Bosea vaviloviae: one gene and its partner. The protein of the gene in region 1 interacts with the protein of each later gene in a pairwise test. Links are inferred from orthologs where the notes say so. Each region holds a gene or a part of one and is shown on either strand. Other genes may lie near its edges.

What was found.
Region 2: the proteins of mtgA (region 1) and BHK69_RS25265 interact in binary tests that used the Escherichia coli proteins (3 or more experiments, as listed by UniProt). The link is inferred for Bosea vaviloviae from one-to-one orthologs.

The regions. Positions count from the first base shown.
Region 1 is NZ_CP017147.1:167,583-170,703, forward strand. Bases 170-2,978 are described here. They hold mtgA (monofunctional biosynthetic peptidoglycan transglycosylase), read left to right. Parts: upstream 170-1,118; coding sequence 1,119-1,838; downstream 1,839-2,978. Other genes in these bases: BHK69_RS00770 (polyprenyl synthetase family protein), read right to left, coding at 170-962; rpmF (50S ribosomal protein L32), read left to right, coding at 2,012-2,197; BHK69_RS00785 (hypothetical protein), read right to left, coding at 2,292-2,516; BHK69_RS00790 (bifunctional diguanylate cyclase/phosphodiesterase), read left to right, coding at 2,694-2,978. Outside these bases: more of BHK69_RS00770, read right to left, coding at 12-169; more of BHK69_RS00790, read left to right, coding at 2,979-3,121. UniProt on the Escherichia coli protein: Peptidoglycan polymerase that catalyzes glycan chain elongation from lipid-linked precursors. May play a role in peptidoglycan assembly during cell division in collaboration with other cell division proteins.
Region 2 is NZ_CP017147.1:5,479,847-5,483,120, reverse strand. Bases 1-2,962 are described here. They hold BHK69_RS25265 (peptidoglycan D,D-transpeptidase FtsI family protein), read left to right. Parts: upstream 1-582; coding sequence 583-2,343; downstream 2,344-2,962. Other genes in these bases: BHK69_RS25260 (UDP-N-acetylmuramoyl-L-alanyl-D-glutamate--2,6-diaminopimelate ligase), read left to right, coding at 2,395-2,962; ftsL (cell division protein FtsL), read left to right, coding at 200-586; rsmH (16S rRNA (cytosine(1402)-N(4))-methyltransferase RsmH), read left to right, coding at 1-197. Also shown: more of BHK69_RS25260, read left to right, coding at 2,963-3,274. UniProt on the Escherichia coli protein: Essential cell division protein that catalyzes cross-linking of the peptidoglycan cell wall at the division septum. Required for localization of FtsN.

The DNA of each region.
Region 1 (3,121 bases):
GCCGGGGCCCGTCAGTTCGTGCGCTCCGCCGCGAAGCGCGCCGCCGCGCGCAAGGTGTCCGCCTCCGGCCCGAAGCCGGCCAGCACCGCGATGGCGTCGGCGCTCAGGCGGTCGCGCTCGCGCTTCGCCGCGTCCAGCCCCAACACAGAAACCAGCGTCGCCTTGCCCTTGTCCTGGTCCTTCGCCGTCGCCTTGCCGAGCGCCTCGGGCGTGGCCTCGATGTCGAGGATGTCGTCGGCCACCTGGAAGGCAGCACCCAGCGCCCGGCCGTAACGGATCAGCGCGGTGCGTGCCTCGGGCGCGGCGCCTGCGATCAGCGCGCCGATCTCGACGCTCGCCGCCAGCAGGGCGCCGGTCTTCATCGCCTGCAGGCGGCGGATTTCGGCCTCGGAGAGGCTACGTGGCTGGCCGCCATCGAAGCGCCCCTCCGCCGCAAGGTCGAGCATCTGCCCGCCCGCCATGCCCCCTAACCCCGAGGCGCGCGCCAAGGCCAGAACGAGCGCCGCGCGGACCTCGCCCGAAGGATGCGTCGCCTCATCCGCCATCACATCGAAGGCCAGCGTCAGCAGGCTGTCGCCGGCCAGGATCGCAGTCGCCTCGTCATAGGCCTTGTGCACGGTCGGCCGGCCACGGCGCGTATCGTCGTCATCCATCGCCGGCAGGTCGTCATGGACCAGCGAGTAGCAATGCACGAGTTCGACCGCCGCACCCGCCCGCAGCGCCTGGCCCGCATCGCCACGCAAGAGCCGCGCGGTCTCGACCGTCAGGAAGGGCCGCAGCCGCTTACCCCCGCCGAGCGCACCATGGCGCATGGCCGAGAGCAAGGGCTCCGGCCGGGCGATCTCGCTCTCGCGCGGCGCAGCCGACAGCAGAGCGTCCAACAGGGACTCGATCGCCTGCGCCGTCCGTGCGAGGCTGGAGGCAAGGTCGCCGGTCTCGGCGGTGGGCAGGGCGGAACTCATGCGCGGATCTCGCATTCGCCGTGAGTGCGGGATGCGGGACGGCGGCAACCGGTGTCTCGCATGAAGCCTGCCCTCACCAGATGATGACAGCCCCGATTGCCGGAGCCGGCCGGCACCGTCAAGCCAAGGGACAGCAAACGAAGGGGACGTGAGGGCATGGCGGCAGGACAGCGGACGGCGCGGCGCGGGCTTTTCGCGCGCCTGATTCGCTGGATCGGCCGGCTCGTCCTCGGCTTGCTGATCGTGCTGGCGCTCGGCCTCCTGCTCTATCGCTTCATCCCGGCGCCATCGACCCTGATGATTGCGCGCTGGCTGAGCTTGCAGCCGGTCGAACGGCAATGGGTGCCTCTCGACCAGATTTCGTCGGCCCTGATCCGCTCCGTGATCGCCGCCGAGGACCAGCGCTTCTGCGCCCATTCCGGCGTCGACTGGATCGAGCTCAACACGGTGCTCGACGATGAGGACGGGCCCAGCCGAGGCGCCTCGACCCTGACCATGCAGACCGCCAAGAACCTCTTCCTCTGGCACGGTCGCTCCTACATCCGCAAGGCGCTGGAAATCCCGCTGGCGCTGGCGATAGACCTCGCCTGGCCGAAGCAGCGCATCATCGAGGTCTATCTCAACATCGCCGAATGGGGCGATGGGCTGTTCGGCGCAGAGGCTGCGGCCCAGCGCTATTTCAAGAAATCGGCAGCAGGGCTGACCGGGCCGGAGGCCTCCAGGCTCGCCGCCGCCTTGCCGAATCCAAGTGCGCGCGACCCGGGCCGGCCAAGCCGCAGCCTGCAGGCAGGCGCGGTGCGCGTGCAGCGACGTCTCGGACAATTGGGCGCGCTCGGCAACTGCGCGGTGCCCGAGGGCGAGGAGGACATGGACTGATCCGGAGGCTATGGACTCGATTCACAGGCTGGCTTGCGACTTTTTCGCATCCCGCTCTAGCCAGCGCGCGCCGCAGCGTGTATGGGCAACGCCTCACGAGATTGATCCGTCGTCGTGACGGCAGCGCGGCCTTGAGCCAAGCGCTTCCGGACGGCGGCACGATGGAGATTACTATGGCCGTTCCGAAGAGAAAGACGTCGCCGTCAAAGCGTGGCATGCGCCGCTCGGCCGACGCGCTGAAGCAGCCCACCTATATCGAAGACAAGAACTCCGGCGAACTGCGCCGCCCGCACCATGTCGATCTGAAGAGCGGCATGTATCGCGGCCGCCAGGTCCTGAAGGTCAAGGCCGAGGCCTGATCGCCTCAATGCCCAGCGTCAGGCCTTGTGCCCGACGCTAACGAAACAAGCCGGCCGCGAGGCCGGCTTTTTCTTTGGAAGCCGAACGCAGTCGTCAGAGACGCACAGGCCTGCGATCCCTGAAAATCGCGGTCGCCTTGAAGGCTTGGGCCGCCTCATAGACGCGCGCCGCCTCGCGCGGCGTCTCCCGCCCGGACCGGGCGAAGGGGCCGATCTCGGCCCGGCAAGCTGCCAGCTGCAGCAGCACCATGGCGAGATCGGATGCCGAATCGGCTGCGAACGGGGCGCGACTGCGGCTCTGATCGTTGGAATCCGTCATGTCCCGCTCCGAAACATTGGGCCAGTCTAGGAGCTGAATTTGCAAAGTTATAGCCAAACTTAACGGCGCGTTAAGGCTGAAAGCCGCATCGTTTCGAAACATTTCCCGATCCGCCCGGGCCAGGACGAGACGGCATCGATCCGCATCGTTCGCGCAGCCCCATTGAGGCCCCGTCCGATGCCTGCGCCGTCGATCCTCAGCCCCCGCGACGACTGCCACATCGATCCGCGCAGCCTGCTCTCCTCGATCGGTGAGGTCGTCTACGCCTGGGACATCGTCCATGACGCCCTGAGCTGGGGGCCCAATGCGCATGAAGTCCTCGCCGGCGTCTCCGACGCGGTCATGAGTCGCGGCCTCTCCTTCGCCGGTCTGGTCGAGCCCGGAAGCGGGCGTAGCCGCTACGATGCGATCTTCTCCGCCAGCGGCCAGGACCAGGGCGAGGGCGTGGTCTACCGCACGCGCTACGCCGCCGACCTCGCCGGCCGCAAGATGTGGATCGAGGACGCCGGCCGCTGGTTCGCCGGAGTCGATGGCCGCCCCGCCAGCGCGCGCGGCGTGCTGCGCCTGGAGCGCGCGGTGAAGCCTGACGAGCTCAGCGCCAGCAA
Region 2 (3,274 bases), 5.3 Mb from region 1 along the record:
CCATCGCCGAGCCGACCTTCAGACTCGTCTCGAAGGGGGCGGTCGCACCGACGGATGCCGAGATGCGGCTCAACCCGCGGGCACGCTCGGCCAAGCTGCGCGCGGCGGAGCGGCTGACCACTGTCGCGCGTGCCGCCGAGCCCGATCTGGTGGCGCTTGCCGAAGTGCCCGACCCACAGCCGCGCCGGAGGCCCTGAGCGTGATCAAGCTGCTCCATGTCGTCGCCATCGGCGCGCTCGTCTCCTCGGCGCTCTATGCCTACACGATCAAATACGGCACCACTCTGGAGGCCGAGCAATTGCAGAAGATCAAGAGCAAGGCGCAGCGCGAGCGCGATGCCATCGCCGTGCTCAAGGCCGAATGGCAGTTCCTCACCCGGCCCGACCGCTTGCAGACGCTGGCCGACCGCCATCTCGATCTGCAGCCTTTCTCGGTAACGCAGGTCGTGCGTGCCTCCGATATTCCCAATCGCGGCCCCAAGGTCGACGCCATCGGCCGCAAGCTTGAGGATCTCGGGCTCGGCCTGCCGACCGAGACCCCCAGGGATCGCAAGGCGAGCGCAACCACTCCCGGAGGCAGGCCATGAGCGTTGAGACGACCTCCGAGCCTGGCGCCGAAGCGCCGCCGCCGGCGCGCCGGCTCTTCAGCTTCCTGCGCGACGTCTTCCGCATGAGCGGCGAGAAGAGCCAGCCGCGCGTCGGCCTGGTGATCCTCGCCTTCTCCGCGCTGTTCCTCGCCATCACCGGCCGGCTCGTCATGCTGGCGACGCTGCCCGGCGAGCAGGTCGGCCTGCGCCGGGCCACCGCGAATGCGATCTCCGCCGCGCGGCCCGATATCCTCGACCGCAATGGCGTTGTGCTGGCGACCGATATCAGGACGGTTTCGGTCTTTGCCGAGCCGCGAAATATCCTCGACAAGGACGAAGCGACGGAGCTCCTGACCGCCGTCCTGCCCGATCTCGACGCCAAGGAGCTGCGCGAGAAGCTCGGCACCAAGAAGGGCTTCGTCTGGGTCAAGCGCGAGATCACGCCGCGTCAGCAGGCGGAGGTCCACCGGCTCGGCATTCCAGGCGTCGGCTTCGTGCCCGAGAACAAGCGCGTCTATCCCAACGGGCCGGCTGCCGCCCATGTGCTGGGCTTCGCCAGCATCGACAATGTCGGCATTGCCGGCATCGAGAAATACATCGACACGCAGGGCCTGCAGGATCTGTACGGGGCGGGGCTCGCGACGCAGGCCTCCGACCTGAAGCCGGTGACGCTCTCGGTCGATCTGCGTGTCCAGCACCTGCTGCGCGACGAAATGGTCAAGGGCATGGAGCGGTTCAAGGCGATCGCCGCCGCTGGCGCCATCCTGGACGTCAACACCGGCGAGGTGCTGGGGCTGGTCTCGCTGCCGGATTTCGACCCGGGCAATCCGGTCGATGCGCTCGAGAAGGACCGGATCAACCGGATGAATGTCGGCGTCTACGAGATGGGCTCGACCTTCAAGGCGCTGACCATCGCGATGGCGCTGGATTCAGGCAAGGCCAACATCAATTCGAGCTACTCGACCGCGGGCGGGATGATGCGCTTCGGCCGGCAGGTCATCAAGGAATACCATGGCACGGGGCGCACGCTGACGGTGCCGGAGGTGTTCGTGCATTCCTCGAACATGGGTTCGATCAAGATGGCGCTCTCCGTCGGCGTCGAGGGCCACAAGGCCTTCCTGAAGAAGATGATGCAGCTCGACCGGATGACGACGGAGCTGCCCGAGAGCGCCGCTCCGATCGTTCCGAGCCGCTGGGGCGAGATCAACACGGCGACGATCGCCTTCGGTCACGGGCTCGCGGTCGCGCCGCTCCAGGCGATGGCGGCGGTGGGCGCGCTGGTCAATGGCGGCACCTTCATCACTCCGACTTTCCTGAAGCGTTCCGAAGAGGACGCAAGGAAGACCGGCGTGCGCGTGATCAAGCCGGAGACCTCGGAAGCGATGCGCTTCATCATGCGGCTCAACGGCGAGAGAGGCTCGGCCCGCAAGGCCGACGTCGCCGGCTACTTCGTCGGCGGCAAGACCGGAACGGCCGAGAAGGTCATCAACGGGCGCTATGCCAAGAACCGCAACTTCACCACCTTTACGGCGATCGCTCCCTCCGACAAACCGAAATACCTGTTCCTTGCGATCTATGACGAGCCCAAGGGCTATGCCGAAAGCGGCGGCTACTCGACGGCTGCATGGAACGCCGGCGTCACCACCGGCAGGGTCATCGAGCGCGCTGCGCCGATCCTCGGCCTCGCGCCGCGCTTCGAGCCTCCGATCGCACCGTTCCCGCTGATGGCGAAGCTCGGCGCCTGGGGCAGTCGCTGATAGCATGGCAGGGCGATTGTTGTTGTGGGCAGGCAGGGCTTTGGCCGAGCGATGAATGCGCGAAACTGGAGCCTCGGCCAACTCTTTCCCGGAGCCTTTCCGGCCGACGCGGATCGCAGCGTAACGGGTGTCGTCTTCGACAGCCGCAAGGCCGCGCCCGGCGCGGTCTTCGTGGCACTCGCCGGGGCCAAGGCTGACGGTGCGCGCTTCATCGCGGACGCGGTCGCGCGCGGTGCGACCGCCATCGTCTCGGGCCAGCCCAGGCCGCAGGATCTCGACGGCGCGATCGTCTTCGCACAGGTCGGCGATCCGCGCCTGGCCTTGTCGCTGGCGGCTGCGGTCGTCCATCCGCGCCAGCCCGCAACCATCGTCGCGGTGACGGGCACGAGCGGCAAATCCTCGGTCGCCGACTTCACCCGCCAGATCTTCCAGGTGCTCGGCCATGAGGCGGCTAGCCTCGGCACGGTCGGCATCGTCACCTCCAAGGGCTCGAAATACGGCTCGCTGACGACGCCCGATCCGCTGTCGCTACATGCCTCGCTCGACAAGCTCGCCGGCGAGGGCATCACGCATCTGGCGATGGAAGCCTCCTCGCATGGGCTCGACCAGCGCCGGCTCGACGGGGTGCGGCTTGCTGCCGGCGCCTATCTCAATCTCGGCCGCGACCATCTCGACTATCACCCGACCGTGGAGGACTATCTCGACGCCAAGCTGCGGCTCTGGGACCTGCTGCCCGCTGGCGCGCCGGTCGTGATCAATCGCGACGGCGCATTTGCCGACAAGGCGTCGGCCGCCGCTGTGGCGAAGGGCCACCCCATCATCGGCGTCGGCTGCGCTGGCGAGACGCTGACATTGCTGGAAGTGCTGCGGGAGGGCTTTTCGCAGCGCCTTCAGGTCCGGGCGCAGGGCCGGGAGATCGAGGTCGTGCTGC